Regions from separate parts of the Bradyrhizobium sp. CCBAU 45389 genome, predicted to be linked through region 1. Evidence: riboswitches for the same ligand, from Rfam matches in the RefSeq annotation. Region 1 holds a riboswitch; the other holds the start of a gene.
What was found. Region 1 has a riboswitch for glycine ahead of XH79_RS33835 (D-amino acid dehydrogenase). Riboswitches for the same ligand answer to the same signal wherever they lie in the genome.
Positions count from the first base shown of each region.

Region 2: it holds a riboswitch for glycine, as region 1 does, so the genes downstream of both, gcvT (glycine cleavage system aminomethyltransferase GcvT) here and XH79_RS33835 (D-amino acid dehydrogenase) in region 1, are expected to answer to the same signal.

Region 1 is NZ_LBIY01000097.1:203,402-218,766, reverse strand. Features, by position in the region: gene XH79_RS33875 (hypothetical protein) at 1-4, opposite strand, end outside; gene XH79_RS33870 (hypothetical protein) at 290-1,822, shown strand; gene XH79_RS33865 (hypothetical protein) at 1,825-3,117, opposite strand; gene XH79_RS33860 (hypothetical protein) at 3,114-4,433, opposite strand; gene XH79_RS33855 (multidrug effflux MFS transporter) at 4,711-5,961, shown strand; gene XH79_RS33850 (ABC transporter substrate-binding protein) at 6,244-7,851, opposite strand; gene XH79_RS33845 (ABC transporter substrate-binding protein) at 7,981-9,588, opposite strand; gene XH79_RS33840 (M20/M25/M40 family metallo-hydrolase) at 9,859-10,989, shown strand; glycine riboswitch at 11,085-11,189, shown strand; glycine riboswitch at 11,193-11,298, shown strand; gene XH79_RS33835 (D-amino acid dehydrogenase) at 11,366-12,667, shown strand; gene XH79_RS33830 (ABC transporter permease) at 12,849-13,790, shown strand; gene XH79_RS33825 (ABC transporter permease) at 13,809-14,696, shown strand; gene XH79_RS33820 (ABC transporter ATP-binding protein) at 14,826-15,365, shown strand, end outside.
Region 2 is NZ_LBIY01000097.1:30,608-45,972, forward strand. Features, by position in the region: gene XH79_RS32955 (hypothetical protein) at 1-156, shown strand, start outside; gene XH79_RS32960 (DUF6894 family protein) at 177-410, opposite strand; gene XH79_RS32965 (hypothetical protein) at 574-762, opposite strand; gene XH79_RS32970 (DUF2798 domain-containing protein) at 1,076-1,315, shown strand; gene XH79_RS32975 (hypothetical protein) at 2,136-2,303, opposite strand; gene XH79_RS32985 (hypothetical protein) at 3,060-3,239, opposite strand; gene XH79_RS32990 (hypothetical protein) at 3,380-3,580, opposite strand; gene XH79_RS32995 (hypothetical protein) at 3,718-3,900, opposite strand; gene XH79_RS33000 (hypothetical protein) at 4,777-4,926, opposite strand; gene recA (recombinase RecA) at 5,754-6,842, shown strand; gene XH79_RS33010 (hypothetical protein) at 6,946-7,938, shown strand; gene gcvP (aminomethyl-transferring glycine dehydrogenase) at 8,092-10,959, opposite strand; gene gcvH (glycine cleavage system protein GcvH) at 10,977-11,345, opposite strand; gene gcvT (glycine cleavage system aminomethyltransferase GcvT) at 11,356-12,501, opposite strand; glycine riboswitch at 12,649-12,739, opposite strand; gene alaS (alanine--tRNA ligase) at 12,960-15,365, shown strand, end outside.

The DNA.
Region 1 (15,365 bases):
TCATGTCTATTCGCCCCCCGCTGCGAATATCGGGAAATACACCATGCTCAAACCTCTTATCAACGTCTGGTAGTGCAATTTCTAGGGGGGACTGAGCCCAACAAGCCGGCGCGGGCAACCATTCGTTTACCAACCCGCCCCTCTCCTTGCGGAACCCGCCGGATACAACCGGCCTTTACTCGACCTTAGACCGTCCTCCCCTAAATCGAACCACGTCTGCCGGCCGTCGCCGCGGATGTCAGGGCAAACGCCAAGGCCTGCAGCGCCGGCTTCGATGGTGAGAGTTTTCATGGACGCGCGCGAGAATTGGTCCCGGTCAGGGATTGGCGGGGCGCCCACGGCGCTCGGACGCTACCTGCACGGGCGTGAGATCTACCTTGTCCTGATCGCATTCCTGTCGGTGTTCTACATTTCGAACGGGCCGGTCCAGCTCAGCCATTATGACCTCGGCTGGCACATCGCCGCCGGAGACCTCATCAGGGAGCGCGGCGAGATCCCGTTTCAGGATCCATGGGCGTTCACGCTCGCAGACAAGCGCTGGTACAATCTGTCGTGGCTCTGGGACGTGATTGCCAGCGTGCTTTATCAGCACACCGGCCTTGCCGGGATCGTCCTGATGGTCGTCGCCTGCGGCGCGGTCATCGTCGGATATCTCACCTCATGCGGCTTGCGCAGCGGTGCGTCGGTCCCGGCGGTTTGCATCACCGTCTTCGCCGCGTGCCTGCTCTACCCCTGCTACGAGGCGGCGCCCAACACGTATCTGGCGGCATCGCCGAATATCGCGACCATGCTGTTCGCGGTGATCTTCTACGGGGAATGCCTGCAGCGGCGCAGATGGTTCCTGTTGCCGGCGATGATGGTGCTGTGGGTCAATCTGCATGGCGGCTTCATGCTCGCCTTTCCGATCATCGGCGTCTTCGCCGGCGTCGCCTTGCTTCGACGCGACTGGACCAACTTCAGGAATTATTGCCTCGCGGGCATCGGATGCTTCGCCGCGATCTTCGTCAATCCGCTGGGATGGCACATCTACGACGGCGTGATGGCGACGCTCGGCCATTTCATCCAGGCCAATATCGGCGAGTGGCGTCCCTACTTCCACAACATGGAGCTGCCCGGAAGCATTCCCGCCATCGCCTATGCCTTGACCTTCATTGCGCTCGAGCTGCGCTACCGAAACTCGAGACCCATTCCGGTGGAGCCGCGCCTCTTGGCATGGCTGTTCCTGTTCCTGGGCCTCTACCAGTTCAGGTACATCGCCTTCTTCTTCATCTTCTCGGCGGTCCCGATGGCGCTGCATGTCGACCGCCTGCTGCCCGAGCGCCTGGCGAGGCTCGACATCCGCGGCGCGATGCTGGCGGCGGGGATCATCGGTGTCTTCGTGCTGCCGCTCAGCTTCCTGCAGGTGCGACCGGCGCTGGCGCTGCCGGAGATGCTCTCGGATGAGGATGCCAACTATCTGCTCGCGCATTCCACGCATTCGCGCGTGCTGAACCACTGGAATTCCGGCGGGCTGCTGATCTTCCGCACCCACGGCTCCGTGCCCCTGTTCGTGGACGGCCGTGCCGCGACCGCCTATCCGGACGAGCTGCTCCGCGACTATCTCAAGCTGGTGCGCTGGGATATCGACGAGGCCGCCTGGGACACGGTGATCAAGACATACAAGATCGATGCGGTGCTCTGGGTCAGAGCACATGACGAGCTGCGGCAGTTCCTCGTCGGCCAGAGGGGCTGGAGAGAAGACTACACCGGCGCCTATATGAGCCTCTACACCGCGCCGCCGGCCTCCTCGCCCGAGGGCGCGAACGCGGCCGCGTCGAGATAGGATCACGTCCGCTGCGGTTGATGCGCAAGCAGGATCCAGAAGCAGATCAGCGCCAGCGTGAGCTGGCCGTACCCGCCCATGAACGCGGTAACCGAGGCTGACGCCAGGATCGGAATGGCGACCGCAACCGCGAGCGCGGCGACCATCATCACCGCAGGCAGGTCGACGACAAGGACGGCCGCGTAGAGCGCCACCTGGAAGAAGGTGTACTCCTTCGGTCTGGGCGTGCAGAGATAGAGTGCGTACATCGCAAGCACGGTGATGCGCATCGCCGCGCCCGGATGATCCATCAGCCAGTCGTCGAGCACCTGAAGCAGCGAGGCCTTGCCGGTGCGCCCCTGTGGCCTGACCATGCGCCACACCGAGACTGCGAACGGCGCGAGCACGAGCGTGATCGCGATGAGCCCATAGAGGCCGACGACGAACAGCTTGCTGCCGGCAAGTCCAATTTGGCCTGCAAGTGTCGAGGCAATCAGCAGCAGCGACGGATTGACCTCGCTTGCGGGCGAATGCTGTCCGGGAATCTGGCCGGTGATCGCGCTGAGCCAGCTCCGCGACAGATCCGGATAGAACGTCAGCGAAACCAGGATCGGCAGGCCGAACATGCCCGCCGCCACCGCGATCAGAAGCAGCTTGCGACGTCTCGGCTGCGGCAGGAAATAGAGCGCTGCGAGGATCGGCAGGAACACCAGCTTGAAGGCGGTGACGAGGCCGAGCACGGCCGCACCGGCGAGCTGCGGCACGAGGCTCGCGTCCCGCTGCTCCCCGGATTGCACGGGACGCAGCAACAATGCGAGCGACGCCGCCGTCAGCAGGCCGCTCAGGATCTCGAAATTACCGGTCGCAACCACCCAGTCGAAGCCGAGGAAACCACCGAGCACGATGACGGCCCGCAGCACGGCGTCTTGCCAGCGCCGTTTGGTCGTGCTGGGGCCGGGCAGCAGCAGCGCGCAGATCACCGCGAGGACAAGATAGATCGGCTTGTAATGGGCGACGAGAAAATCGCCGGTGCAGAGCGGCCGAAAGGCGTCGAGGGTCACCGGAAGGTACGGGTAAGAAAGCTTCGTATCCTTCAGGTTCTTGACGAAATAGGGATCGAGCCCCTGGAGGTGAGCGTCCACCGCGGCGCAATTGATCCGCACGTCCCAGCCAAAGGTATTCTCCGCGGCGAGGTCGACGGTGACGGACATGGCGACAAGCGCCGCCGCAAGCAGGATCAACCAGGTCAGCCAGCGGCTTCCCGACGCGTTCGCGGCCAGAGATCCAGCATCTGCGGACGAGGCGAGGCTCGTCATGAACGCGCGTCCTGCGTCTCAAGACGCATCGGCTCCGCGCGAAAATCGAGCAGCAGGATCCAGAAGCACAGCAGCGCGACGATGAGGAGGACAAAGCCGCCCTCCACCGTGTGCCCCGTGATCGAGACCAGGCCGGGAGCGAGGAAGCCGACGGTGAGCATGGCGGCGAGCGCCAAGGCCGGAAGGTCGGCGATGAGAACCGCGGCATAGACCGCGAGCTCGAAGAAGGCATATTCCTTGAGGCGCGGCGAGCTGACATAGAGCGCAAACATCGCGAGCACGGTGATGCGCGCGGCCACGTGGGGATGGTCGATCAGCCAGCGGTCGAGCCGCGTCAAAAGCGATCCCCCTGCCCGAACCGGTCCGCTGCCGACCGCGCGCAGGACGGATAGCACGAACGGCACGAGCACGAGCGCGAGTGCTGCGAGCGCATAGGTCGCGAACATCGCCGGCTTGCTGTCGCCGAGGCCGACCTGCTCCAGGAGGCTGCGCGCCAGCAGCAGCAGCGACGGATTGGTTTCCATGAGCTCGACGGCATGCTGATCGGGGATCTGCTTCGTTAGCACACCCACCCAGCTCGCGAACAGGTCGCCGTAGAACAGCTTCGAGATCAGGATCGGCAATGCGAAGCCGAACGCGGCCACCGCGATCAGCGCCAGCTTGCGCGCGCGCGGCAGCGGCAGGAAATAGAGCGCGGCGATCACGGGACAGAACACCAGCTTGAACGAGGTCACGAGACCTAGCAGCGCGGCGCCGCCGGCGCGCAAGGCGAAGCCGCGATCCTCAGCGGCGGATGCCGTCGGGCGAAGCAGGAGCCTCAGCGCGACCGCGGTCAGCAGGCCGCCCAGGATGGCGAAATTCCCGGACGCCCAGACCCATTCGAAGCCGATGAACGCGCCGAACACGCAGAGCAGCCTGAGCGCAACGTCGCGCGGGGTAGCTCGCGTCCGGCCAAGCCCCGGCAGGAGCAGGCCGCAGAGCACGCCGAGCACGAGATAGACGCCCATGTGATGAGCGACGAGGACGCCGCCGGCGCACACGGGGCGAAACACATCGAGCGTCACAGGCAGATAGGGGTAGGAGAACCTGGTGCCCTTCAGGTTCTTGACGAAGTAGGGATCGAGCCCATTGGCATAGGCATCGACCGCGGCGCAATTGACGCGAACGTCCCAGCCGTAATTCAGGGGAAGCGTGCCGTCGCTGACGAGATTGCCGAGCACCAGCAGCGCCGTCAGCCCGATCAGCCAGGCAAGCCAGGTGTTTCGCCGTGCCGTCATGTCGACCGAGGGGCCCAACCATCGTGCTACGTCGGACACTGCGAAATACCTTGTCTTGCCGGGTTCCGGGGCGCCTGCCGCAGCACGCCGTCAGGCCACAATGGACAGGATGAGTTTCGGATTCATCTCCCCGGTGCGCCGTCCGCGATCTTATGGTGAATGGCTGGTTGCCGGCGCGCGGCTGGGACGGCGGGAGTGACGGGCTACCTCACCAACTCGTGTCCGCCCCGCCCCTGCCTGACAGCCATCCCGAAACATGGGTTGTGCGTCGCAGCATGGACGTTAGAAAAAGCCCTGAATTTCAGAGGTGAGCTTCTTGTCCGACGTCAATGCCGACGATTGGGTGTCCTCGGGACACCGGCCCATGGGTTTTCCCGAATTTGTCATCGTGATCGCGTCCATCATGGCGCTGAATCCGCTCGCGATGGATATGATGCTGCCGGCGCTGCCCAATATCGGGGCGGCATTCAAGATTCCCGTCGCCAATCACCTCCAGCTGGTGCTGTCGACCTTCCTGATCGGCTTCGGCGTCGGCCAGTTCGTCATGGGCCCGTTGTCGGACCGATTCGGCCGCCGTCCGGTGCTGCTCGGCGGCATGGCGGTCTATGCGGTCGCGAGCGTGCTGGCGGTCGCCGCGCCCTCGTTCGAGACGCTGCTGCTGGCGCGCGCGCTGCAGGGGCTCGGCACCTCGGCAACGCGCGTGATCGCGACCTCGATCGTGCGCGACTGCTATGTCGGCCGCCGCATGGCGAGCGTGATGTCGCTGGCGATGATGGTATTCATCGCGGTGCCCGTGATCGCGCCGTCATTCGGACAGGCGGTGCTGCTGGTGACGGCCTGGCGCGGCATCTTCGTCGTGCTGATGCTCTACGGCCTGCTCGCGCTCGCATGGTGCGTGCTGCGGCTGCCTGAAACGCTTCCCGAATCGGAGCGCCGGTCGCTGGCGCCCGCCGACGTGCTCTCGGCCTTCCGCCAGACCGTGACCAACCGCCAGACCATCGGCTACGCGACGGCTGCCGGCAGCGTCATCGGCGCCCTCTTCGCCTACGTGTTCTGCGCCCAGCAGGTCTTCACCGGCGTCTACCATCTCGGTCACTACTTTCCGCTCGCCTTCGCCGCGATCGCGGCCGGCACGGCTGTGGCCGGATTCCTCAATTCGCAGCTGGTCGGACGGCTCGGCATGCGCGTGATCTCGCACGGCGCGCTGACGCTCTACACCGTGGTGGCGGGCGTGATGCTGCTGACGGAGATCCTCGGCGTGCTGCCGCTCGCGTTGTTCATGGTGCTCTCGGCGCTGATGATGTTCTCGTTCGGCATGATGGTCGCCAACTTCACTGCGCTCGCCATGGAGCCGCAGGGCCACATCGCCGGTACCGCGTCGTCGCTCTACGGCTCGATCACGACCCTGATCGGCATCGTGGTCGGCATGGCGATCGGCCAGAGCTTCGACGGCACGCTGCTGCCGTTCTCGGTCGGCTTCTTCCTGTCGACGCTGGCTGCGCTCGGAATCGTTCTGGTGGTGGAGAAGGGACGGCTGTTCAAGCCGCATCATCGTCCCGTGACGTGAGGAACTTCCCCGCCGCCTCCATGTTGTCCTGCAGCAATCGAGAGGATGGCGAGATGGAACCAAAGAAGAAGCCGGATCAGCCCGCGTGGAAAGTGGAGCAACCCGCTCCACAGCCAGGGCATTCCGAGGAACGGCCGGACACAAGTCTGCCATTCGCGAGTGAAGGGCTCGAGCAGGTGCGCGACAGCCACTGCTAGAGGCGGATCAAAGAAGTATTGCGCCATGGAAAACGGCGCCGCGGAGACCCGCGGCGCCGTTTTTTTTTCGGATGCAGGCGACAGCCTATTCCGACTTGTCGATGTTCCAGAACACCGGAGTCGCCGGGCCGTCGATCACACCCGTAAGCGACTTCCGCCACGCGCTCGGCGCCTGATATTGACCCAGCGGCATGTAAAGCACCTGGTCATAGGCTTCCTTCTGGATCTCGGTCGCGATCTTCTTGCGATCCTCCGCCGAGCTCGCGCGAACGAAGGCGTCCTTGAGTTGCTCGATCTTGGCGTCCTCCGCCCAGCCGAACCAGCCGCCCTTCCTGCCCTGGCCGCCGACGGCGACGTTGGAGATCGGGTTGTCCACGTCGGCGCTGACCCAGTTGGTGATGAACATGTTCCAGCCGCCCTCCTTCGGGGGCTTTTGGCTGGCGCGCCGGCTCACCACCGTCTGCCAGTCGGTCGCCTGCAGGTCGACCTTGAAGCCGGCTTCGCGCAGCTGCTGAGCCACCACGATCGGTTGAGCCTTCAGCAGCAGCACGTCGCCCGGCGCCATCAGCACGACCGGGGTCCCGTCGTAACCGGACTCGGCGAGCGCCTTCCTGGCCGCAGCCATGTCGCCGCCCTTCGCGAGGGTCTCGCCGCCAATGTCCGTCGCGAACGGCGTGTCGCAAATGAAGGCCGCAGCACAAGTCTTGTAGTATTTGGGGTTGCCGATCAGCGCATCGAGCACGTCCTTCTGCTTGATCGCCAGGAATGCGGCGCGGCGGACCTTGACGTTGTCGAACGGCGGATGAAGGAAGTTCATCCGCGCGCCCGTCTGGAATCCGAACTTGTTCAGGATCTCGATCTTGAGCTCCTTGTCGGCTTCGATGGCGGGCAACATTTCGATGGCGGGATATTCCATGAAATCGACGTCACCCGACTGCAGCGCGTTCAACGCCGTCTGCGAGTCCGGCATCGTAAGCCATTCGACGCGGTCGACCTTCACCACCTTGCCGCCGGTGGTCCAGTTCGCCGGCTCCTTGCGCGGCACATAGTCGGTGTTCTTGACGTAGACCGACTTCACCCCGGGCTGGAATTCACCCTGCACGAACTTGAACGGGCCGGAGCCGATCTGCTCGGGGATCTGCTTGTCCACCGGCGTTTCGGCAAGACGCTTCGGCATCATGAAAGCGACCCGCGAGGACGGCTTGCCGATCGATTCCAGCACGAGCGCGTACGGCTCCTTCAGCTTCAGCGTGATGGTCTTTGGGTCGGTCGCCTCGATGCTCGCGGTGAACAGCATCATCTGCTGCCCCATCCCGTCGACTTGAGCCCAGCGCTTCAGGGAGGCGACGCAATCTTCCGCGGTGACGGGCGTGCCGTCATGCCACTTCAGGCCGTCGCGGAGCGTGAAGGTGTAGGTCAGCTTGTCGTCGGAGATCTTCCAATCCGCCATCTGCGGCTGGCTCTTGAAGTTCGAATCCGTCGCGATCAGCGTGTCGTAGACCATGTAGCCATGGTCGCGCGAGATATAGGCGCTGGTGAAGATCGGATCGAGGATGCGCAGATCCGAATGCATCACGGCGGTGATGGTCTTGCCCGCGGCAAGAGCTGGCGATGCCAGTGCCGAAAGTGCCACGACCGAAAGTGCAAGTTTGGAGGCGAAGGCAAGACGTCCCCGGCGCATCATTTCGAACATCGAAGTTCTCCTGGCAGTTCTGTTGGCAGTCTTCTTGGTAGTGCTCTTGGCAGTTCTCCCGGCAAGCGGCGCCGCTGATGACAGCGGCGCCGCGCGATGGTCGAGAAGGCGCGATGGCGCGCCTTCCCCTTACTCGGACTTGTCGACGTTCCAGAACAGCGGCGTCGCCGGGCCGTCGAGCACGCCGGTGAGCGATTTGCGCCAGCCGCTCGGCAGCAGGTACTGCCCGAGCGGGATGTAGATCACCTGCTCGTAGGCTTCCTTCTGGATGTCGGCTGCGATCTTCTTCTGCTCGTCGATCGAGGGCGCGCGGACGAAGGCGTCCTTGAGCTGCTCGATCTTGGCGTCTTCCGCCCAGCCGAACCAGCCCTTCTTGCCCTGGCCGCCGATCGAGAGATTGGCGATCGGGTTGGCGACGTCGGCCGCGACCCAGTTGGTGAAGAACATGTTCCAGCCGCCTTCCTTCGGCGGCTTCTGGCTGGCGCGGCGGCTCACCACCGTCTGCCAGTCGGTCGCCTGCAGGTCGACCTTGAAGCCGGCCTCGCGCAGCAGCTGGGCGGCCACGATCGGCTGCGCCTTCAGCGTCGTGACGTCGCCAGGCGCCATCACCACGACCGGGGTGCCGTCATAGCCGGACTCGGCAAGCGCCTTCTTGGCTTCCGCCATGCCGTTGCCCTTGACCAGGGTTTCGGCGCCGACATCGGTCGCCAGCGGCGTGTCGCAGATGAAGAACGCGCCGCAGATCTTCTGGTACTTGGCGTTGCCGACGAGCGCGTCGAGAACGTCCTTCTGGTTCATCGCCAGCAGGGCCGCGCGGCGCACCTTCACGTTGTCGAACGGCGGATAGAGGAAGTTCATGCGGCCGAGGGTCTGGAAACCGAACTTGTTGGAGACCTCGATCGTGAGCTCCTTGTTCGCTTCCAGCACCGGCAGCATGTCGTAGGGCAGGTTTTCCATGAAGTCGATGTCGCCCGACTGCAGCGCATTCACCGCGGTCTGCGAGTCCGGCATCGTGATCCACTCGACGCGGTCGACCTTCACCACCTTGCCGCCGGAGGTCCAGCTCGCCGGCTCCTTGCGCGGCACGTAATCGGTGTTCTTGACGTAGACCGCCTTCACGCCCGGCTGGAATTCACCCTGCACGAACTTGAAGGGGCCCGAGCCGATCTGCTCGGGAATCTGCTTGTCCGGCGGCACCTCGGCGAGACGCTTCGGCATCATGAAGGCGACGCGCGAGGACGGCTTGCCGATGGAGTCGAGGACGAGGCCGTAGGGCTCCTTCAGCTTCAGCGTGATGGTCTTGGCGTCGGTCGCCTCGATGCTCGCCGTGAAGTCCATGAGCTTCTGGCCCATGCCGTCGACCGCGGCCCAGCGCTTGAGCGAGGCGACGCAGTCTTCCGCCGTCACGGGCGCGCCGTCATGCCATTTCAGGCCGTCGCGCAGCGTGAAGGTGTAGGTCAGCTTGTCATCGGAGATCTTCCAGTCCGCCATCTGCGGCTGGATCTTGAAATTCGAATCGGGGGCCACCAGCGTGTCGTAGACCATGTAGCCATGGTCACGCGTGATGTAGGCCGTGGTGAAGATCGGGTCGATGATGCGAAGGTCGGAATGCATCACGGCGGTAAGGGTCTTGCCGGCCGCAAGCACTGGCGAGGCCAGCGCCGTTGAAAGCGCGACGACCGACAGCGCAAGTTTGGAGGCGAGCGCGCGAGGCCCCCGGCGCATGAAGTTGGACATAAAAAGTTTCTCCTGACGTGAAACTGTTCAAAGGCAGGTTATTGGTTGAGCATCCGGTTCGTTCCTTGGGCGAACTAACCTCATGCAATGCCTTTATCTTTTCGAGACTTGCAGACAGTGTTGAGCGCGTCAATCCGGTTTCGTCGCAAGCCCTCGCGGCGCGCGCACGGGCTCCACAAAGATCGGTTTAGCTCTACAACGCTCTCCGCTTGTCCTGCCGCGCGCCGATGCAATGCGCGTTCCATCTTTCGCAGCTTGAGAGACATTGAGATGAATCCAGCCAATCTTCCCTTCGATTCCGAGGCCATGCTCGAGGGCCTGCGCACCTGGGTGGAATGCGAAAGCCCGACCTGGGACGCGAACGCGGTGAACCGCATGCTCGATATCGCGGCGCGGGACATGGCGATCATGGGTGCGACGATCGAACGCATCGCCGGCCGCCAGGGTTTCGGCGGCGTGATCCGCGCGCGCTTTCCGCATCCGAAACAGGGCGAGCCGGGCATCCTGATCGCCGGCCACATGGATACCGTCCACCCGGTCGGCACCATCGAGAAGCTGAAATGGCGGCGCGAGGGCAGCAAGTGTTACGGCCCCGGCATCTACGACATGAAGGGCGGCAATTATCTCTCGCTGGAAGCGATCCGCCAGCTGGCGCGCGCCTCGTTCACGACACCGCTGCCGATCACCGTGCTGTTCACGCCCGACGAAGAGGTCGGCACGCCTTCGACCCGGGACATCATCGAGGCGGAAGCCGCGCGCAATAAATACGTGCTGGTGCCCGAGCCCGGCCGCGCCGACAACGGCGTCACCACCGGACGTTACGCCATCGCACGCTTCAATCTCGAGGCGACGGGACGGCCGAGCCACGCCGGCGCGACGCTGTCGGCGGGACGTTCGGCGATCCGCGAAATGGCGCGGCAGATTCTCGCGATCGACGCGATGACGACGGAGGACTGCACCTTCTCGGTCGGCGTCGTGCATGGCGGCCAGTGGGTGAACTGCGTTGCTACGACCGCCACCGGCGAGGCGCTGTCGATGGCCAAACGCCAGGCCGATCTCGACCGCGGTGTCGAAAAGATGCTGGCACTCTCGGGCACCAACAACGACGTGACCTTCAAGGTGACACGCGGCGTGACGCGGCCGGTCTGGGAGCCGGATGCCGGCACAATGGCGCTGTATGAGAAGGCGCGCGGCATCGCCAAATCCCTTGGCGCGGAATTACCGCATGCGAGCTCCGGCGGAGGCTCCGACGGCAACTTCACCGGCGCCATGGGCATCCCGACTCTCGACGGCCTCGGCGTGCGCGGCGGCAATGGCCACACGCTGGAGGAGTTCATCGAGGTCGATAGCCTCGTCGAACGCGGGCGCTTGATGGCGGGATTGCTGGCGACGCTGGAATAAATTGAATCAACCTTGCACTGCACAATGCGTTGGCAGTCGCGGTCTAAATTTAGCCTTGTCTAAAAATGAGGCGTATCGTACTGCTCGATTGTCCACGCGACGATGCGGGAGAGATCGCAACGAAGGTATTCAGCTTTCGTTGCGACGCCGACGGAGCAACCGCCCCGGAAACTCTCAGGCAAAAGGACTGTATCGTCAGGACGATCTGGAGAGAGGCGGCGCGATTTCAGGCAATCGTGGCGTCCACCGAAGGGGATAGTCCGTTGCGTGATCCGCAGCGGATCAAGCTCTCAGGTAACCGTGACAGATGGGGCGCCGCCAACGGCCTTTGGCCGGCGGCCGACCTATCCTAACTCACGGGAGCCCCGAACCTGCCATGACCCATATCGCCATCATTGGCGCCGGCATCACCGGCGTGACGACTGCCTATGCCCTGCTCGAACGCGGCTACAAGGTAACGGTGCTCGACAAGCACCGTTATGCCGCGATGGAGACATCGTTCGCCAACGGCGGACAGCTGTCCGCCAGCAATGCCGAAGTGTGGAACAGCACCGCGACGATCCTCAAAGGCCTGCGCTGGATGTTCCGGCGCGACGCGCCGCTGCTGATGAACCCGCGGCCAAACTGGCACAAATATTCGTGGATGAGCGAGTTCGTCGCCAACATCGGCAACTACCGCGCCAACACCATCGAGACCACGCGGCTTGCGATCAAAGCCCGCAAGCATCTGTTCGAGATCGCAACGCGCGAAGGCATCGACTTCGATCTCGAGCGCCGCGGCATCCTTCACATCTATCACGACAAGGCGGGTTTCGAATCCGGCCTGCGCGTCAACGCGCTGCTGCAGGAAGGCGGCCTCGATCGCCGTCCAGTGACGCCGGAGGAGATCCGCGCGATCGAGCCGACGCTGCGCAAGGCGTATTATGGCGGCTTCTACACGCCGTCGGATGCGACCGGCGATATCCACAAGTTCACCCGCGGGCTGGCGGACGCCTGCAAGCGGCGTGGCGCGACCTTCATCCATGAAGCCGATATCGATTCAATCGCGCGCGCCGGCAGCGGCTTCGTGCTCGGCTGGGCCGATCTTGCTGCAAGCGATGCCCTCGCCTCCGCACGCGGCATGCTGAAGGCGGACGGGGTCGTGGTCTGCGCCGGCGTCGCCAGCCGCCACTTCGCCGCCCTCCTCGACGATCGCATCAACGTCTACCCCGTGAAGGGCTACTCGATCACCGTGCAGCTCGACACCGCCGAGAGTCGCAACGCGACGCCGACCGTCAGCCTGCTCGACGAAGCCGCCAAGATCGTCACCAGCCGGCTCGGTGCCGATCGTTTACGTGTGGCCGGCACGGCCGAGTTCAACGACTTCAATCGCGACATCCGCGCCGACCGCGTGCAGCCGCTGGTCGACTGGGTGCGCAGCAACTTCCCCGCCATCGAAACATCGCGCGTCGTGCCCTGGGCCGGGCTGCGCCCGATGATGCCGAACATGATGCCGGTGGTGCGCGCAGGAAGGATGCCGGGCGTGTTCTTCAACACCGGTCACGGCCATCTCGGCTGGACCCTGTCGGCCGCGACCGCGCAGATGATCGCTGGGACCATCGACGGCTGGCGCGGGCTCAATGCGCCGCCGACCGTGCCTTCACTGGGGGTTGAGCGTGAGCTGCATCATGCATCCTGAGTGGTTTGGACCGGACGCGGGGCGGCCTCTTGCGACCGCCCTGCCCTTGGCACACAATTTGCCCCGAAAAGTCGGCATCTCCGGCCGGCTTTCCAGCCCGAGTGACAGGCGCGCATGATAGACACGATCGAATCCACGGACGCCCCAGGGCCCCACAAGTTCCGCAGCCGGAGATAGGTGCATGCTAGGTTATCTCATTCGCCGCGTTCTGGCCGCGGTGCCCGTGATGGGCGTCGTCGCGCTGTTCGTGTTCCTGCTGTTGCGGCTAACGCCGGGCGATCCCGCCGCAATCCTCGCCGGCGACAACGCGACGCCGGAACGGCTCGAGCGCATCCGCGAATCGCTCGGCCTCAACGAGCCGCTGATCGTGCAGTTCATCACATGGGTGAACAAGCTGCTGCATGGCGACCTCGGAACCTCGCTGATCTCCAACCTGCCGGTCATGAAGATGATCGGCCAGCGCGTCGAGCCGTCGATCTCGATCGCGCTGTGCACCATCATCCTCGCCGTCATCGTCGCAGTTCCCTTAGGCGTGATCGCCGCGTGGAAGCACGGCACCTGGATCGACCGTTTCGTGATGGGCCTGTCGGTCCTCGGCTTCTCGGTGCCGGTGTTCGTGGTCGGTTATGTCCTGATCGAGGTCTTCGCGATCGACCTGCGCTGGGTGCCGGTGCAGGGCTTCCGGAGCATCTTCAACGGCTTCGGTCCGTTCTTCGAGCGCATGATCCTGCCGACCTGCGCCCTGTCCTTCATCTACATCGCGCTGATCGCGCGCATGACGCGCGCGGCGATGCTCGACGTGCTCGGCGAAGATTACGTGCGAACGGCGCGTGCGAAAGGCATCAACGAGGTTGCCGTGATGATGCGGCATGCGCTGCGCAACGCCGCCGTGCCCGTGATCACCGTGGTCGGCACCGGCTTTGCGCTGCTGATCTCCGGCGTCGTCGTCACCGAGAGCGTGTTCAACATCCCCGGCATCGGGCGCCTCACCGTGGATGCGGTGCTGGCGCGCGACTATCCGGTGATCCAGGCCATGATCCTGCTGACGTCGCTGATCTACGTCGTCGTCAATCTCCTCATCGACGTCGCCTACACCCTGCTCGATCCCCGGATCCGGTACTGAGGCAAGGACAAGAACAATATGTCAGTCGATACCCTTCCCCAGTCGTCCATTCCGATCACGTCGCCGCTGCGGCCGCGCTTCGGCTTCCTCACCTCGACGCCGATCATCGCCACGGCAACAGTCTTGCTCGCGCTAATCGTGGTGATCTCGATCCTCGCGCCGCTGATCGCGCCGCATGATCCGATCCAGCTTGCGCCGTCGCAGCGATTGAAACCGGCCTCGGCGCAATTCCTGCTCGGCACCGACGCCTACGGACGCGACCTCCTGTCGCGCGTGGTCTATGGCGGCCGCATCTCGCTGCTGATCGGCATCGGCTCGGCGATCCTGTCGATCGTCATCGGCCTTTCGATCGGCCTCGTCTCCGGCTTCTTCAAGCTGGTCGATTCCGTGATGATGCGCATCATGGACGGCCTGATGGCGATGCCGAGCATCCTGCTCGCCATCGCCGTGGTGTCGCTCTCCGGCGCCAGCCTCTGGACCGTGCTGATCGCGATCACGATCCCTGAGATTCCGCGCGTGGCGCGCCTGGTCCGCTCGGTCGTGCTGTCGGCACGCGAGGAGCCTTACGTCGAGGCCGCGATCTCGGTCGGCTCCAGCCTGCCGAAGATCATGTGGCGCCATCTGATGCCGAACACGATCGCGCCGCTGATCGTCCAGGGCACCTATGTCTGCGCCTCCGCGATCCTCACCGAGGCGATCCTCTCCTTCCTCGGCGCCGGCATCTCGCCGGAGACGCCGACCTGGGGCAACATCATGGCCGAGGGCCGCCAGTACTTCCAGATCAAGCCCTCGCTGATCTTCTGGCCGGGCCTTTTGCTCTCGATCGCCATCCTCAGCATCAACCTGATCGGCGACGCCGCCCGTGACGCCCTCGACCCCCGCATGAAGCAGCGGGAGGGGAAGTGATGCGAGTGGCACTGTCATTCCGGGGCGCGCCCCTTGGCGCGAGCCCGGAATCCATTTCAACGCCTGGACTGACGCCCGATGGATTCCGGGCTCGCGCTGCGCGCGCCCCGGAATGACGAGAGAGTTCGCATGACCAACCCTGTTCTCGACATCAACAACCTCGTCGTCTCCGTCGGCAAGAAGCCGAAGGGCGCCAACATCATCGACGGCATCTCGATCCAGGTGCGCGAACGCGAGACGCTGTGCCTCGTCGGCGAAAGCGGCTCGGGCAAGTCGGTGACCTCGCTCACCACGATGGGCCTGTTGCCGAAGGGCACGCTGGTGCCGACCTCCGGCAGCGTCAAGCTGGTCGGCGAAGAGCTGCTCACCGCGACCGACCGCCGCCTGCGCCAGCTCCGCGCGACGCAGATGGCGATGATCTTCCAGGAGCCGATGACCGCGCTCAATCCGGTGGTGCCGGTCGGCCGCCAGATCGACGAGGTGCTGCGCGCCCACACCAAGCTCGACGCGAGGGCGCGCAAGAAGCGCATCCTCGACATGATGGAGCAGGTCCGCCTGCCCCAGGTCGAGCGCATCTTCGCCTCCTACCCGCACCGCCTCTCCGGCGGCCAGCGCCAGCGCATCATGATCGCGATGGCGCTGGTGCTGGAGCCGAAGCTGCTGATCGCG
Region 2 (15,365 bases), 170 kb from region 1:
ACCTTCACGCTGCCGCGTGCGGCGGCGCGGGCGAGGGCGGAGGCCTTCTTCGCCCGCTATCCCAAGGCCGGCTATATGAGCGCGGTCGAGACCTGGCGCGAACTGCCCGGCGGCGATATCGAATTCACCATGCGTCGGCTGCCCAGCGCCGATTGAGGGGCCCGCGCGCCCCGCGTCTAGTCGAGCGTCTCGGCGACGATGCGGATGCGGAACACCGGCTCCTTGGCCTCGTCCAGCAGCTCCATGTGCCACTCGGAATTTTCCTGGAGCTTGCGGGCGATCCCGGCGGCCATGTCGGCGCAGACGCTGGTCATCTCCTTCCAGGCGGAATCGCGATCGGAAAATTCCGTCGCCTGGTCCGCACAGCCGGAATAGCGGCCGTTGCGGATTCGGAAGAAATAGAGCGGCATGGCTGGCACCGGTCGCGTGAAGGGCCCACCCCAAGGCCATGGGCGCGCAGTGCAATCCCAAACCCCCGGCAGATCAATTCCGGGTGTCTACGGAGGACATGCTCAGGGCATGTCGCGCTGCGCAGGGATGCCTGCAACATCATTCCGGCTCAGGCTGTCTTGATCAGGCAGTCTTGCGCTCGATGGCCTTCAGTTCCCGATCGATGCGCAGCTGCACCCGCCGGATCGCCAGGAGGTCGATCTTGGTCTCAGTCTTGCCGGACTTGACCTGCTCCCCGATGCGGAACTGCCACTGCCAGACTCCGGGACTTGCCGTCTTGGCGACGGTGAACTCGACGCCCCTGTGATTCATGGTCACCTCCCACGATTCACCCTCGATCACATCAAACATGTTGGCCGTCACAATATTCCCATGCAGAAGCAAAATCGGCGGTAAGCCTTGGATGGTTCATGGAAATCCCGGATGCGCACGCGCCATCGACCGGCCAGGAACTCTGTTCATGGCCGGAGAACCACGGAGCCCATTCAATGCTCATGCTGGTCGAAGACTCTTGATCCAGATCAGCCTCCGGCTTCGGAAAGGCGCGGCGCGGAGACGCAAGCGATCAGGCGCCTGTCGGCACGTGCCTTGCTTGGCCGCTGACGGCAAGCAACAAGGGCGCATCATGCTTGGCATTCCCCGTCGCTACAGTCATTTCGTGTTCGGCGTCATCCAGTCCGGATTGACCTCGCTGATCGCGGCGGGAATCGCCAGCTTTCCGGCTGACGGCGCCATGCTGTTCGTTCGGCACTGGATGATGTCGTGGCTGATCGCATGGGCCGCGATGCTGCCCATGGTGCTGCTGGCGGCGCCCGCGATCCGCGCCTTCTCGCTGCGGCTGACGCGGGAGGAGAGCGGCGCGTGAACCGGCGGTGCGCATGAAAAAACCCCGCTTGGGGAGAGCCAAGCGGGGAGAAGGTTATTGGAGGCTGAGGTGCTGGGCTGCAACACCATAAGCCAGGCGAGCCTATCCGGCTGAGCTTACGGCAGCCTGACAGGCTCGCGATTGGAATCGGCCCCCCGCGTCACAGCACACGGGCCCGCAAACAGAAAACCCCGCTCGGGGAGAGCGGGGTCGTCGACTGGGTATGGAGGCCCGGTGTTGGTCCACCGGGCTCAGCGACACTAGGCGAGTTCGCTTACAGAGGCCTGACGGCGGCAAGCGAAAGCAATGTTGAGCAGGCCGCACACTGGCCCCGCACCGGTCCCAATTTGGCCACCCGATCGCACCACTCAAGCCACAGCTGCAGGCAAGATTCCGCAGGGTCCGGTGCTGCCATGGGGGAACGTGGCACGCCGGCAACGGGGTGGCATCATGGATAACGTAGAGCGGTCGTTTGCCGCCGCGACAGCGGCTGGCTTCGTGGTGTTGGTGATCGGCATCGCGCTGCTGATGCTGTTGTAGGATCACGCAGCAGAGGCAGACGGCGGGCCGGCTCCGGGCCAGCATGGCCCCGCGCGCGGGCCGGCGCGCCATGGCGGCGCCTTACGTCCTGCAAAAGCTGCAAAACAACCCCATGCACAGTAGGTCTCCGTGCGATTGTCTCGCGCAATCAAGGGCTTGGATGTAGTATCTAGATACCTCCAACTGCCGATATCGTCGCTAGGGCGGGCGTTTCAGCCGGCGCGGGATACGCAAGGCCTGCGTGACCTTCGGTCCCGGCCGGCAGCCTTGTCCTCGGGGACTAATGGACCTTGATCGCGTCCAGCGGGAGGCGGAGCTCGGCGGCACGCTCCTCGCGGTCCTTCTTACGGAACTCGTTTTCCTTGCGCTCGAACTTGATCATCTCCTTGAGCGCCGCCTCCAGCAGGTGGTTGCGCCTGGTGGCATCGTGCAGCGTATTTTCCGTCATGACCGAGATCCCCATTGTTGCGGTCCAACCCAGAGAAGGCCACAGGGCACCGAAAGGTTCGATGCCGCAGGATTGTGTAAGCATGACGGCACGCGGCGGCTGCGTCTTTGATGCGCGTCAGCTTCGGTTGAAGACGAACGGTCGCTGGACGCGGTCGTTGGGTATCGTGCCGATCGCGCGCATTCGATGTCGCGTTACTTCGGAGGTCGCAGCCCGGTGGACTCGATCCAGTCGTGCAGATGAGAGGCCACGTCGGCTTGGCGAGCCTTCTCGAGGAGGGCGTCCCGCTTGGGACCGGGGGGAAGGCGCAAGGCCTGATCCCGGACCTGCTCCACCCATGCAGCAAGCCGGTCCTGAAGGCTCAGCTGTTGCTTGAAACGTCGTCGCGTGGGCATGGCACGCTCCTTTCCATGCGCGGAAGGCGGGAGCGCAAATCGGCGTTCTCATCACCGATAGTTGCCAGGGTCCGTGCGGCGATGACCCATTGAACCAGATTGTCGGATCCGGTTCGGTCCAATTGTGTACAGAGCGTTCTCGGCGACGTTCTTGGGCGGCCTCACCCGTCCTCGTTGAACCACGAGAGCGGTTCGGCTGCGCGCCGCCTCTGTTGTCGTAGCCGTTCGGCATGTTCGCGCGCCTGCCGCACTCGTCGCGCTTCCTCGACCAGCTTGCGAGCGGTCTCTTGCGCGTCGTTGGCGCGCCGGAAAAGCGGGTCTGTTTCCATGGACCCCATAACGCAGAAACAGGGGAGTGGGTTCAGGCGCGGGGCTTCTCCCAGGGAAAGGGCTCCTGTGTCTTGCGGCCGAGGAACGTGTCCGGCATGGGCAGTTGCAACACTTTCGCCGCCTCGGCCACCAGCTCGCGCATGAGGGCGTTCTGCGCGGCAAGTTCGACGGCCACATAATGCACGCGCGAAATGTGATTGTGGTCGGCCATGGCGGCGCTCCCTCGCTTTGCAGGCGGGAGCGCGCTCGGTCTCTCAGCCACCGACGCCTACGGGCAGAGCCTCGGCCGGTGATGTCAGGTAAACTGCCACGGGCCGCTTTGGTTCACTATTGAACTTAGGGGGTGCTGCCTTAGTCGGGCGGCTGTAGGCCGGGCGATCTCAGCCACTGGCTCATATGCGAGCCGGTCTCGGCCTGGCGGGCCTTGCGGAGGGCGTCGTCCTGTAGCGGACCGGGAGGGAGGGATCTGGCTTCTTCTCGGAGGCGTTTTGCTTCTTCGGCAAGGCGTTCTTCCAAGAACACGGTTTGCGTGAAACGGCGGCGTCGCTGCATGACACAACCTCGTCTGACGGGTCCTAACCGTTGGGCTTGAATTTCACGAATCCAATATGCCGTAGCTGGCGTTCCAGTTCCCGGAGATGCCCGGTCATAAGGGAAATGCGGTCGGTGCGAGCGGCTGAAAGGCGGCCTCAATTCATCTTGCGGCGCAATTGCCTGACGATCTCGCGGAGGTCGGCGGCGTATTCCTCAATGATCCGGAGCGCCGCGTCCAAGCGCGACGGCTTGGCGTCCTTACCCTCAGTCGGCTTACCAGGGTCGGTCATGGGCCGGATGGTCTGCCGCACGAGGGAATGATGTTTGCGCTGGATCAAGGGAAGGTGAAGCTCCGCCGCGCGTTCCTGACGCGATCATCCATGCTCCATCAGCAACAGGATCGCCGCGAGTAACACCGCTACGAACATGGCCGGTACCACAATCCAGGCAGTCTCGTTTCTCATGGTGCGCATGGTTTCATGCGTTGCACCGTGCCGCTACCTATACATCGGGATACTCGGGGACTGCCGGATTTCAAACAGCACTCAACGGTCGTCCTAAACGCTCATCGAGATGATGGCTATCAAGCCCGCAGCAGCCGTGCCCCACGCCAGCGCATGCAACATCCAAGGCCGCATTGTCGCCTCCCGACAGATGGGAGGATGCAGGCGGATCGCGTGCGCTACTTGAGATAGATCAAAGGCTAAGGACTAGCGCCGTTGCGGCGGCCACGGTGAAAACACCGGCGCCAATTGCAAGCACGCCCACGAGTAGTTCTTTGCCCATGCCCTGATCTTAACTTAGGTCGGTTCGGGCTGGCTATGCGGTTTGTGCCAGATTTTCCCGATACGGGGCTCCAGCGAATGAGGACACGGCGGATTCAACTTGGGACACTGGCCGGATCAGGACGCTGCAAATCCGGGGTACGTCGGTTGCCCAATCGCCAGGTACCCGGCGCCGATGCAAGTTGCTGGACCTGGGTTAGCGTCAGCCTTGGCTGGCCCAGTACCTTTGGCCTCAACTCAGCCTGCCCGGAGTTGGGGCCGCCTTTTGGACACCCCGCGGAGGGGGAAGATCAGGGCCCTCGCTGCGGCCCTATTGTCCATTGGAGCGGCGCCGCTCCAATGCGGCGAAGACTTCAAACAGGACAATGATGATCGCTATGCCTGCACCGCCCCCAAGCGTTAGTAGAAGCACCATCCCCAGCATTCGATCTACTGCCGCTCTATGATTGGTGGCGGCGCTGGGGCTTCTTTTGATTCCAGCGCCATGACGTGCATCGGCCGGGCCTTCTCCGCGGCCGGCTCGGTCAGAGCCATCCGCGCCGCGATCTCTGCTTGCTTCAAATGGTCGGCGGTCGGCACTTCGTTTCCCCGCAGCTCCACCTCCTGCAGCGGAAGCTAGCGGCATAAGTACCAAAGTGAACATTCGTTCCGAGCCGCTGGGTACGACCTTAGCTCAAGGGACCGCGAAGCTTTTTGAGGATGCCAATCTGGTCGTCGATGTTCTCTTGAGCCACTTTCCGAGCCGCTTCCGTGCGCTCCGGATCGGGCGCAGGGATGGGTGGTTTGTCGAGGTGCTTGTCGGTGGGCATCCCCGCACTAGAGCAAATTGGGACACCCGCTTCATTAAACTAGGATACTCGGGGTCAAATACGGACAGTCCCCAAAATCGACGTTGTCCTAATTCCCCTCTGCGGGTGTCGGATATCGAACAGACCGTTCCAGACTTTTCAGCCAGATTGACGACATCCGGGATTTTGCGATTCCCTCCCGGGGCTGGAACAACGTCGCCCGCCATATTGCAAGCGGGCGACGTTGTTGTTTGTGGGGTGTCCTGATCTGCCTCTGCCGGTGTCCCCAAAATCGGTGCTGTCCTAATTAGGCCGCCAACTGAGGCGGCCTCATCTTTGAATATAAACGGCCCCAACTGGGGGCCGCCAACCCTCTGGGGGGTTTTCCTCCAGCAGTCGGGGGGGCACCTTTCGTGCTGGGGGCATCGTAGAGATGCGCTGCTAGGCTGATAGTTCCTCAGCCGCTTAGACTGGTACCCCACGGAGGCGGACAGTACCCAAAATCGCAAAAGAACATATTGCGAACTGAGAACAAATGGGGTACGCTGTTTTTATCGCCGGCCCGCCTCTCAATCGTTTGTCCCCCTAGCGAATCCTCGCCATAAGGAGCACGACCCAATGTCCGCAACTGCCCTGCGTATCGTCGAAGGATCTTCCATGGACAAGAGTAAAGCTCTGGCTGCCGCGCTCTCCCAGATCGAGCGCCAGTTCGGCAAGGGCTCGGTGATGAAGCTGGGCAAGAGCGACAGGTCCATGGACATCGAGGCAGTGTCCTCCGGTTCGCTCGGGCTCGATATCGCGCTCGGTATTGGCGGCCTGCCCAAGGGGCGCATCGTCGAAATCTACGGGCCGGAATCCTCGGGCAAGACCACGCTGGCGCTGCACACGGTGGCGGAAGCGCAGAAGAAGGGCGGCATCTGCGCCTTCATCGACGCCGAGCACGCGCTCGACCCGGTCTATGCCCGCAAGCTCGGGGTCAACATCGACGAGCTCCTGATCTCGCAGCCCGACACCGGCGAGCAGGCGCTGGAAATCTGCGACACGCTGGTGCGCTCGGGTGCGGTGGACGTTCTGGTGGTCGACTCGGTTGCGGCGCTGGTGCCGAAGGCCGAGCTCGAGGGCGAGATGGGCGATGCGCTGCCGGGTCTGCAGGCGCGTCTGATGAGCCAGGCGCTGCGCAAGCTGACGGCCTCGATCAACAAGTCCAACACCATGGTGATCTTCATCAACCAGATCCGCATGAAGATCGGTGTGATGTACGGCTCGCCCGAAACCACGACCGGCGGTAACGCGCTGAAATTCTATGCCTCCGTACGCCTCGACATCCGCCGTATCGGCGCGATCAAGGAGCGCGACGAAGTGGTCGGCAACACCACCCGCGTCAAGGTCGTCAAGAACAAGCTGGCGCCGCCCTTCAAGCAGGTCGAGTTCGACATCATGTACGGCGAGGGCGTCTCCAAGATGGGCGAGATCCTCGATCTCGGCGTCAAGGCCGGCATCGTCGAGAAATCGGGAGCCTGGTTCTCCTATGACAGCCAGCGCCTCGGCCAGGGTCGCGAGAACTCGAAGGCCTTCCTGAAGGCCAACCCCGACATCACCGCCAAGATCGAGACCTCGATCCGCCAGAACTCCGGCCTGATCTCCGAGCAGATTTTGGCCGGCACGCCCGAGAGCGACGCCGACGGCGAGGAGCCGGCGGACGAATAAGCCTTAACGCGGGAAAGTTTTCGCGAGGAGCGGGCACTGAGGACGTTGAGTTGCCGACGTCTTCGGTGCCCGTTTCGTCTTGCGTGAGGGGGGCGCGCCGACGATGAAGCGTGTGATCCTGACCAGTTCGTCCGGCGTTGGTCTTGCTCATGCGAACCGCGCCGACATGGTCGTCCCGCTTATTTTTCGGTTCGTCTTGGGAGTGTTACCCAACGCGCACCACCTGGACGCCTACCTGGAAGGAGACTCTGTAAGAGGCAATCCGGCAGTAATGTGGTTCGATCTTGTCGGCCGGTCTTCCCAGACGGGCCTTGCGCACAAGGGTGCCGGACTGGTCTGGTTCTGCAAGACCTACGGTGTAGACCTCATCGAGCTGTGGTTCGATCCTGAGCCGAACAGTCAGTTGCAGTTGATCTGGATGCTCGATTACCTGCGTTCTCATCCGACGGTCGCCGAGCGTCTGAAGTTGCGCTTTGTCGATTTCGATCTGCGCGGAGCAGATCCCGCAGAGCTTCGTCACCGTGACGTGCGGCAGTTCAATATCGCAGAAAGTGATTTTGCGATCGCCGGAATGGCCTGGGAGGCCTACCGCGCGCCGACGCCCGAGCTTTGCGCCGGGCTGCTCGACAGGCCGCTCGGCAAGCTGTCTTTCCTGAAGCCGGCCATGGAAGACCTGCTATCGGAACTGCCCTCGCCGGTGATGGGACTGGGGGCGACCGAGATGCGGCTTCTCGAGCTGATCGCAAGTGGACACAATCGCACCGATGAGCTGTTTCGGCCTGGCACGCTTGGAGCGCGCGTGTTCGATCCGTGGGAGTTGGGTACGCTGCTCGAAGGACTCGCATTCGGCCCGGCGCCCGCCGTTGCGGGTCTGGACGGCAAGCTGGCGACACTCGATCGGGATAATGCAAGAAGCCGCAACGCTGCCTTTCGCAGCAGCCGGCTGTCGCTGACGGAGTTTGGCAAAGCGGTGCTTGAAGCCCGCGAGGATTTTCGTCGGCTCAATCCGATTCGGCGCTGGTGGGGTGGTACGCTTCTTACCAACGAGCGGCTTTGGCGCTGGGATGCGCAGGGGCGTTCGCTGGTTGCGCCCTAAGTCGAAACTGTAGGGTGGATTAGCCGTGCGATGCGCGAAGCGCCATCGCTCGGCGTAATCCACCACGGTTCGTATCCGTAGAGACAGAAGAGGTGGGTTACGCCAGCGGACTGCGCTTCGCGCAGCCGCGTGCTAACCCACCCTACGAATCCGTTACTCCGCGGCTTCCGCGTAATCGCTCACGGGCGGGCACGAGCACACCAGGTTGCGGTCGCCATAGACGTTGTCGACGCGGCCGACCGGGCACCAGTATTTGTCGGTACGCGAGACGCCATCGGGGAAGCAGCCCTCGCTGCGGGAGTAGGCACGATTCCACGCATCGTCCGCGATGTCGTGCACGGTGTGCGGGGCGTGACGCAGCGGCGACGCTTCGATCTTGAAGCGGCCGGCCTCGACCTCGGCGATTTCTTTCCGGATCGCGATCATGGCATCGCAGAAGCGATCCAGCTCCGCCTTCGATTCCGACTCGGTCGGCTCGATCATCAGCGTGCCCGGCACCGGGAAGCTCATGGTCGGGGCATGGAAGCCATAGTCGATCAAGCGCTTGGCGATGTCGTCGACGGTGACGCCGCTCGTCGTCTTGAGCGGACGGGGATCGACGATGCACTCATGCGCGACGCGGCCCCTGGCGTTCTTGTAGAGCACCGGGAAGTGCGCATCGAGGCGCGCTGCGATGTAGTTGGCGTTGAGGATCGCGATCTCGGTGGCACGCTTCAAGCCTTCGCCGCCCATCATCAGGATGTAGATGTAGGAGATGGTCAGGATCGAGGCCGAGCCGAACGGTGCGGCCGAGACCGGGCCGACCGGAGCATCGGCTTGCGTCGCCGGGTGGCCAGGCAGGAACGGCGCAAGATGCGCCTTGACGCCGATCGGGCCCATGCCGGGGCCGCCGCCGCCATGCGGGATGCAGAAGGTCTTGTGCAGATTGAGATGGCTGACATCGGCGCCGTAATCGCCGGGCCTGCTAAGGCCGACCTGCGCATTGAGATTGGCGCCGTCCAGATACACCTGGCCGCCATGGTCATGCACGATGTCGCAAATCTCGCGGATGTGCTCCTCGAACACGCCATGCGTCGAGGGATAGGTGATCATGACCGCGGCAAGGTCCTTCGAATGCTTTTCCGCCTTGGCGCGGAGATCGTTGACGTCGACGTCGCCGTTCTTCTCGCAGGCCACCACCACCACGTCCATGCCGACCATCGCGGCCGAGGCCGGGTTGGTGCCGTGGGCGGAGGAGGGGATCAGGCAGATTTTTCGGTGGCTCTGCCCACGCGCCGCATGATAGCCGCGGATCGCAAGCAGCCCGGCATATTCGCCCTGCGCGCCTGAATTCGGCTGCAGCGAGATCGCGTCATAGCCGGTGATGTCGCACAGCCATTTTTCCAGCCGCGCGAACAGCGCGTGATAGCCCTTGGCCTGCTCGCGCGGCACGAACGGATGCAAGCTGCCGAATTCCGGCCAGGTCAGCGGCATCATCTCGGTGGTCGCGTTCAGCTTCATGGTGCAGGAGCCGAGCGGAATCATCGCGCGGTCGAGCGCCAGGTCGCGGTCGCTGAGCTTGCGCATGTAGCGCAGCATCTCGGTTTCCGAGCGATGCGCGTGGAAGACGGGATGGGTCAGGAAGGCGGTGGTGCGCTTCAACGCCTCCGGCAGCGCCTCGCGCGTAGTGGCGTCGATCTCGGCATAGGCAAGCGTGCCGCCGAAGGCACGCCAGACCGCTTCCACCGTCGCTGGCGTCGTCGCTTCGTCGAGTGCGATGCGCAAGTTCGTTTCGCCAACGCCGAGATTGATCTTCTCGGCAGCGGCACGCGCGAGGATCTCGGCGCGCTTGGCGTCGGCATCGACGCTAAGCGTGTCGAAGAAGGTCTCGCTATCAGGCGCAAAGCCGAGCTTGCGCAGGCCGGCCGCGAGCACAGCGGCGCGGCGATGCACGTTGCGCGCGATCTGCGTGAGGCCCTCAGGGCCGTGATAGACCGCGTACATCGAAGCAATCACGGCGAGCAGCACCTGCGCGGTGCAGATGTTGGAGGTCGCCTTCTCGCGGCGGATGTGCTGCTCGCGGGTCTGCAGCGCGAGGCGATAGGCAGGCGCCCCGCGCGAATCCACGGAGAGGCCGACGAGGCGGCCGGGCAGCGAGCGCTTCAGCGCATCGCGCACCGCCATATAGGCCGCGTGCGGCCCGCCATAGCCCATCGGCACGCCAAAGCGCTGCGCGGATCCGATCGCGATGTCGGCGCCGAGCTCGCCGGGCGAGGCGAGCAGCGTCAGTGCCAGCAGGTCGGCGGCAACGATCGCGAGCGCGCCCTTGGCCTTCAGTGCGGCGATCGCGGGCCTGAGGTCGCGCAATGCGCCGGAAGAACCCGGATATTGCAGCAATGCGCCGAGCACGTCGGCGTTAGCGAGATCGGTGAGGGGATCGCCGACCACCAGGGTCCAGCCGAGCGGCTCGGCGCGGGTGCGCATCACCGCCAGCGTCTGCGGATGCACGTCCTTGTCGACGAAGAAGGCCTTTGCCTTGACCTGCGAGTGGCGCTCCGCGAGCGCCATGGCTTCGGCAGCGGCGGTGGCTTCATCGAGCAGCGAGGCGTTGGCGACGTCGAGCCCGGTGAGGTCGCAGATCATGGTCTGGAAGTTGAACAGCGCCTCCAGCCGGCCCTGGCTGATCTCGGGCTGGTAGGGCGTATACGCCGTGTACCAGGCCGGGTTCTCCAGGATGTTGCGCTGGATCACCGCGGGGAGGATCGTGCCGGAATAGCCTTGGCCGATCAGCGAGGTGAAGACCTGGTTCTGCGCGGCGAGCTCGGCCATATGCGCGATCGCCTCGGTCTCGCTGAGCGGCTTGCCGAGATCGAGCGGCGATGCCTGCCGGATCGAGGCCGGCAGCGTCTCCGCCATCAGCGCGTCGACGCTTTTGGCGCCGACCGTTTCGAGCATTGCGGTGACATCGCGCACTGATGGGCCGATGTGGCGGCGAACGAAACTGGCGGCGGTCTCGCCGCTGGATTTACGGTGCGCGGTCATCGCCTGCTCCATCGTCCTTAAGCCGTGTGGGCCTTGTAGGCGGCTTCATCCATGAGGCCGCCGAGCTCGCTCTTGTCGGCAATCTTGATCTTGAAGAACCAGGCCGCGCCCTGCGCGTCCGAATTGATCAGCGCCGGCTCGGCGGCCAGCGCCTCGTTGGCCGCGAGCACTTCGCCGGTCATAGGGGCGTAGACGTCGGAGGCCGCCTTCACGGACTCGACCACCGCTGCGGCTTCCGCCTTCTTCAAGGTGCGGCCGACCTTGGGCAATTCGACGAACACGACGTCGCCGAGTTGCTGCTGCGCGTAGTCGGTGATGCCGACCGTGGCGGTATCGCCGTCGATGGCGAGCCATTCATGGTCGGAAGTGTACAGCGTCGTGGTCATTGTCTCGTCCTCAGCGTTTGTAGGTGTTTTTCACGAAGGGCATGGCGGCGACTGCGAGCGGCAGGCGCTGTCCGCGCACCTCGGCGAAGAGTTTTGTGCCGAGCGCGCTCAGGCTCACAGGCACGTAGCCCATCGCGACCGGCGCACTCAGGCTCGGGCCGAACCCGCCCGAGGTAACCTGTCCGACCGGCTCGCCGCCCGCGCTATCGGCAAACAGCAGCGCGCCCTCGCGCACCGGCGCGCGGCCCTCGGCACGCAGGCCGACGCGGCGGCGGGATGCGCCGTGATCGAAATGCGCCAGAATCTTTTCCGCGCCGGGGAAACCGCCGGCACGGGCGCCACCGCTGCGGCGGCTCTTCTGCACCGACCATTCCAGGGCGGCCTCGACCGGCGTGGTGGCGGTGTCGATGTCGTGGCCGTAGAGGCACAGGCCAGCTTCCAGCCGCAGGCTGTCGCGGGCACCTAAGCCGATCGGCAGCACGTCCGGATTGTCCAGCAGCATCTTGGCAAGGCGTTCGGCATCGGCAGCGGGAACCGAGATCTCAAAGCCGTCCTCGCCGGTGTAGCCGGAGCGCGAGACGAAGCACTTGATGCCGGCGACCTCATGCGGGCCGGCGTCCATGAACTTCATGGCCGGGGCCGCCGCACAGAATTTCGCCAGCACCGCTTCGGCCTTCGGGCCCTGCAATGCGATCAGCGCGCGGTCGGCGAGCGAATCGATGATGCAGTCGTCCGAGAGATTCGCGCGCAGATGCGCCTCGTCCTCGGCCTTGCAGGCGGCGTTGACAACCAGGAACAGGTGATCGCCGAAATTGGCGACCATCAGGTCGTCGAGGATGCCGCCATCGGCATTGGTGAACTGGGCGTAGCGCTGCCGTCCCGACGCAATCGCGACGATATCCTGCGGCACCAGCCGTTCCAGCGCGCGGGCGGCGTCCTCGACCTTGCCCGATTTCGGCCGAAGCGCGATCTGGCCCATGTGGGAGACGTCGAACAGGCCCGCGGCGGCCCGGGTATGAAGGTGCTCCTTCAGCACGCCCGCGGGGTACTGCACGGGCATGTCATAGCCCGCGAACGGCACCATCTTGCCGCCAAGGGAGACATGGAGGCTGTGGAGGGGCGTACGTCTAGGGGAGTCTTGGTTGTGCGCTAGCATCTTAAGGGGCCCTCGGCGGTTCCCCGGGGACGATTCCCCGATGGACACCAGTCGAAGCCCCATCTGTCGCTGTGCCTGAGAGTATTATCCCGTCGGCGGACGCAGTCCGGGCCTCAAGCCCGTCGGCGCCTCTTTCCAGATGCTGTCAAAGCCACGCGGTCCTTTTGCCTGAGAGTTTCCGGGGCGGTTGCTCCTTCGGCGCCGGCTGCCTAAAGCCGGTCTCTCCCGACGTGGCCGTACGATACAGATGGGTACAGACCACAGGGTAGCCAAGCCTGTCAACGCGACTTCAGCGGCTTTCAACGGGATTGAGCGCCTGCGGCAACCCTCTGATCTGCTTGCACAGTTTCTGGACAGCGAAGCTGGCCTTGTCTAAAAGCGCTTTGGCCCGCAGATATCAGCCTTAATTTCCGGTTTGGACGGCGGGAGCGGGCCCAAGCACACCCGATTGGATGAACATGAGCGGCGTCAACGAGATCAGGTCGACCTTTCTGAACTTCTTTGCCGAGAACGGCCACGAGATCGTGCCGTCCTCGCCATTGGTGCCGCGCAACGACCCGACGTTGATGTTCACCAATGCCGGCATGGTGCAGTTCAAGAACGTCTTCACCGGCGTTGAGAAGCGGCCGTATCAGCGCGCCACCACGTCGCAGAAATGCGTGCGCGCGGGCGGCAAGCACAACGACCTCGACAATGTCGGCTACACCGCACGCCATCTCACCTTCTTCGAGATGCTCGGCAACTTCTCGTTCGGCGATTACTTCAAGGAGCGCGCGATCGAGCTCGCCTGGACGCTGATCACCAAGGAGTTCGGGCTGAAGAAGGACAAGCTGCTCGTCACGGTCTATCACACCGACGACGAGGCGGCGGGCCTGTGGAAGAAGATCGCCGGCTTCTCCGACGACCGCATCATCCGCATCCCGACCTCGGACAATTTCTGGGCGATGGGCGACACCGGCCCGTGCGGCCCGTGCTCGGAGATCTTCATCGACCGCGGCGAGCACATCTGGGGCGGACCTCCGGGCTCGCCGGAAGAGGACGGCGACCGCTTCCTCGAATTCTGGAATCTCGTGTTCATGCAATACGAGCAGGTGACGAAGGAGGAGCGCGTGGATCTGCCGCGTCCCTCGATCGACACCGGCATGGGCCTGGAGCGCATGGCCTGCATCCTCCAGGGCGTCGAGAGCGTGTTCGAGACCGACCTGTTCCGCCACCTGATCGACGCGACGTCGTCGGCGCTCGGCAGCGGGCCGCAGGAGCAGACGGTTGCCTCGTTCCGCGTCATCGCCGACCATTTGCGCTCCTCCGCCTTCCTCGTCACCGACGGCGTGCTGCCCTCGAACGAGGGCCGCGGCTATGTGCTGCGCCGGATCATGCGCCGCGCGATGCGCCATGCGCAGCTGCTCGGGGCCAAGGAGCCCTTGATGCATCGCCTGGTCCCGGCGCTGGTGCGCGAGATGGGCCAGGCCTATCCCGACCTGATGCGCGCCGAGAAGCTGATCGAGGAAACGCTGCGGCTGGAAGAGACCCGCTTCCGCAAGACGCTGGCGCGCGGCCTTGCCATCCTCGACGAGAAGAGCGCGTCCCTGAAGAAGGGCGACATGTTCGACGGCGACGTCGCCTTCACGCTGTACGACACCTACGGCTTCCCGCTCGACCTGACGCAGGACGCGCTGAAGTCGCGCGGCATCGGCGTCGACCAGGCCGCGTTCACCGACGCGATGGAGCGCCAGAAGGCCAAGGCGCGCGAGTCCTGGAAGGGCTCGGGGGAAGCTGCCTCCGAAGCGATCTGGTTCCCACTGCGCGAGAAGCTGGGTGCGACCGAATTCCTGGGCTACGAGACCGAGAGCGCCGAAGGCGTGGTCTCCGCGCTGGTCAAGGACGGCCAGGAAGTCGCCAGCCTCAAGGCGGGCGAGACCGGCGCGCTTCTGCTGAACCAGACGCCGTTCTATGCGGAGTCCGGCGGCCAGGTCGGCGACACCGGCGTGCTGACGGGTGAGGGCGGCATCAAGTTCCGCGTCACCGACACGCAGAAGAAGCTCGGCGATTTCTTCGTCCACGTCGGCACGGTCGAGAGCGGCGAGCTCAAGCTCGGCACCGCGCTGCAGCTCGAGGTCGATCATTCCAGGCGATCGTCGATCCGCGCGCATCACTCGGCGACGCATCTCATTCATGAGGCGCTGCGCCAGGTGCTCGGCGACCACATCGCCCAGCGCGGCTCGATGGTCGCGCCCGACCGCCTGCGCTTCGACTTCGTGCATCCGAAGCCGATCACGGCGGAGGAGCTTGCCCGCGTCGAGGACATCGCCAACGACGTGGTGCTGGAGAACGACGAGGTCACGACGCGCGTGATGGGCGTGGATGAGGCCCGCGAGGCCGGGGCGCGCGCGCTGTTCGGCGAGAAGTACGGCGACGAGGTCCGCGTCGTCTCCATGGGCAGGACCGCGCGCGAGCGCGGCGCCAATGCGCTCGGCTGGTCGGTCGAGCTCTGCGGCGGCACCCATGTCAAGCGCACCGGCGACATCGGCCTGATCACGCTCACGGGCGAGAGTGCGGTCGCCTCGGGCGTGCGCCGCATCGAGGCGCTGACGGGCAACTACGCGCGAAAACACGCCAACGAGACCATGGCGCTGGCGAAGACCGCCGCGAACGAGCTGCGCACCTCGATCGACGACGTGCCGGCGCGCATCGCCGCGCTGATGGAGGAGCGCAAGAAGCTCGAGCGCGAGCTGTCCGACGCGCGCAAGAAGCTCGCCATGGGCGGCGGCGCATCCGGCGGCAACGGCGCTGCGAGCGGCGTGCGCGAGGTCGGCGACGTCAAGCTGATGGCGCGCGCGGTCGAAGGCATCGAGATGAAGGATCTC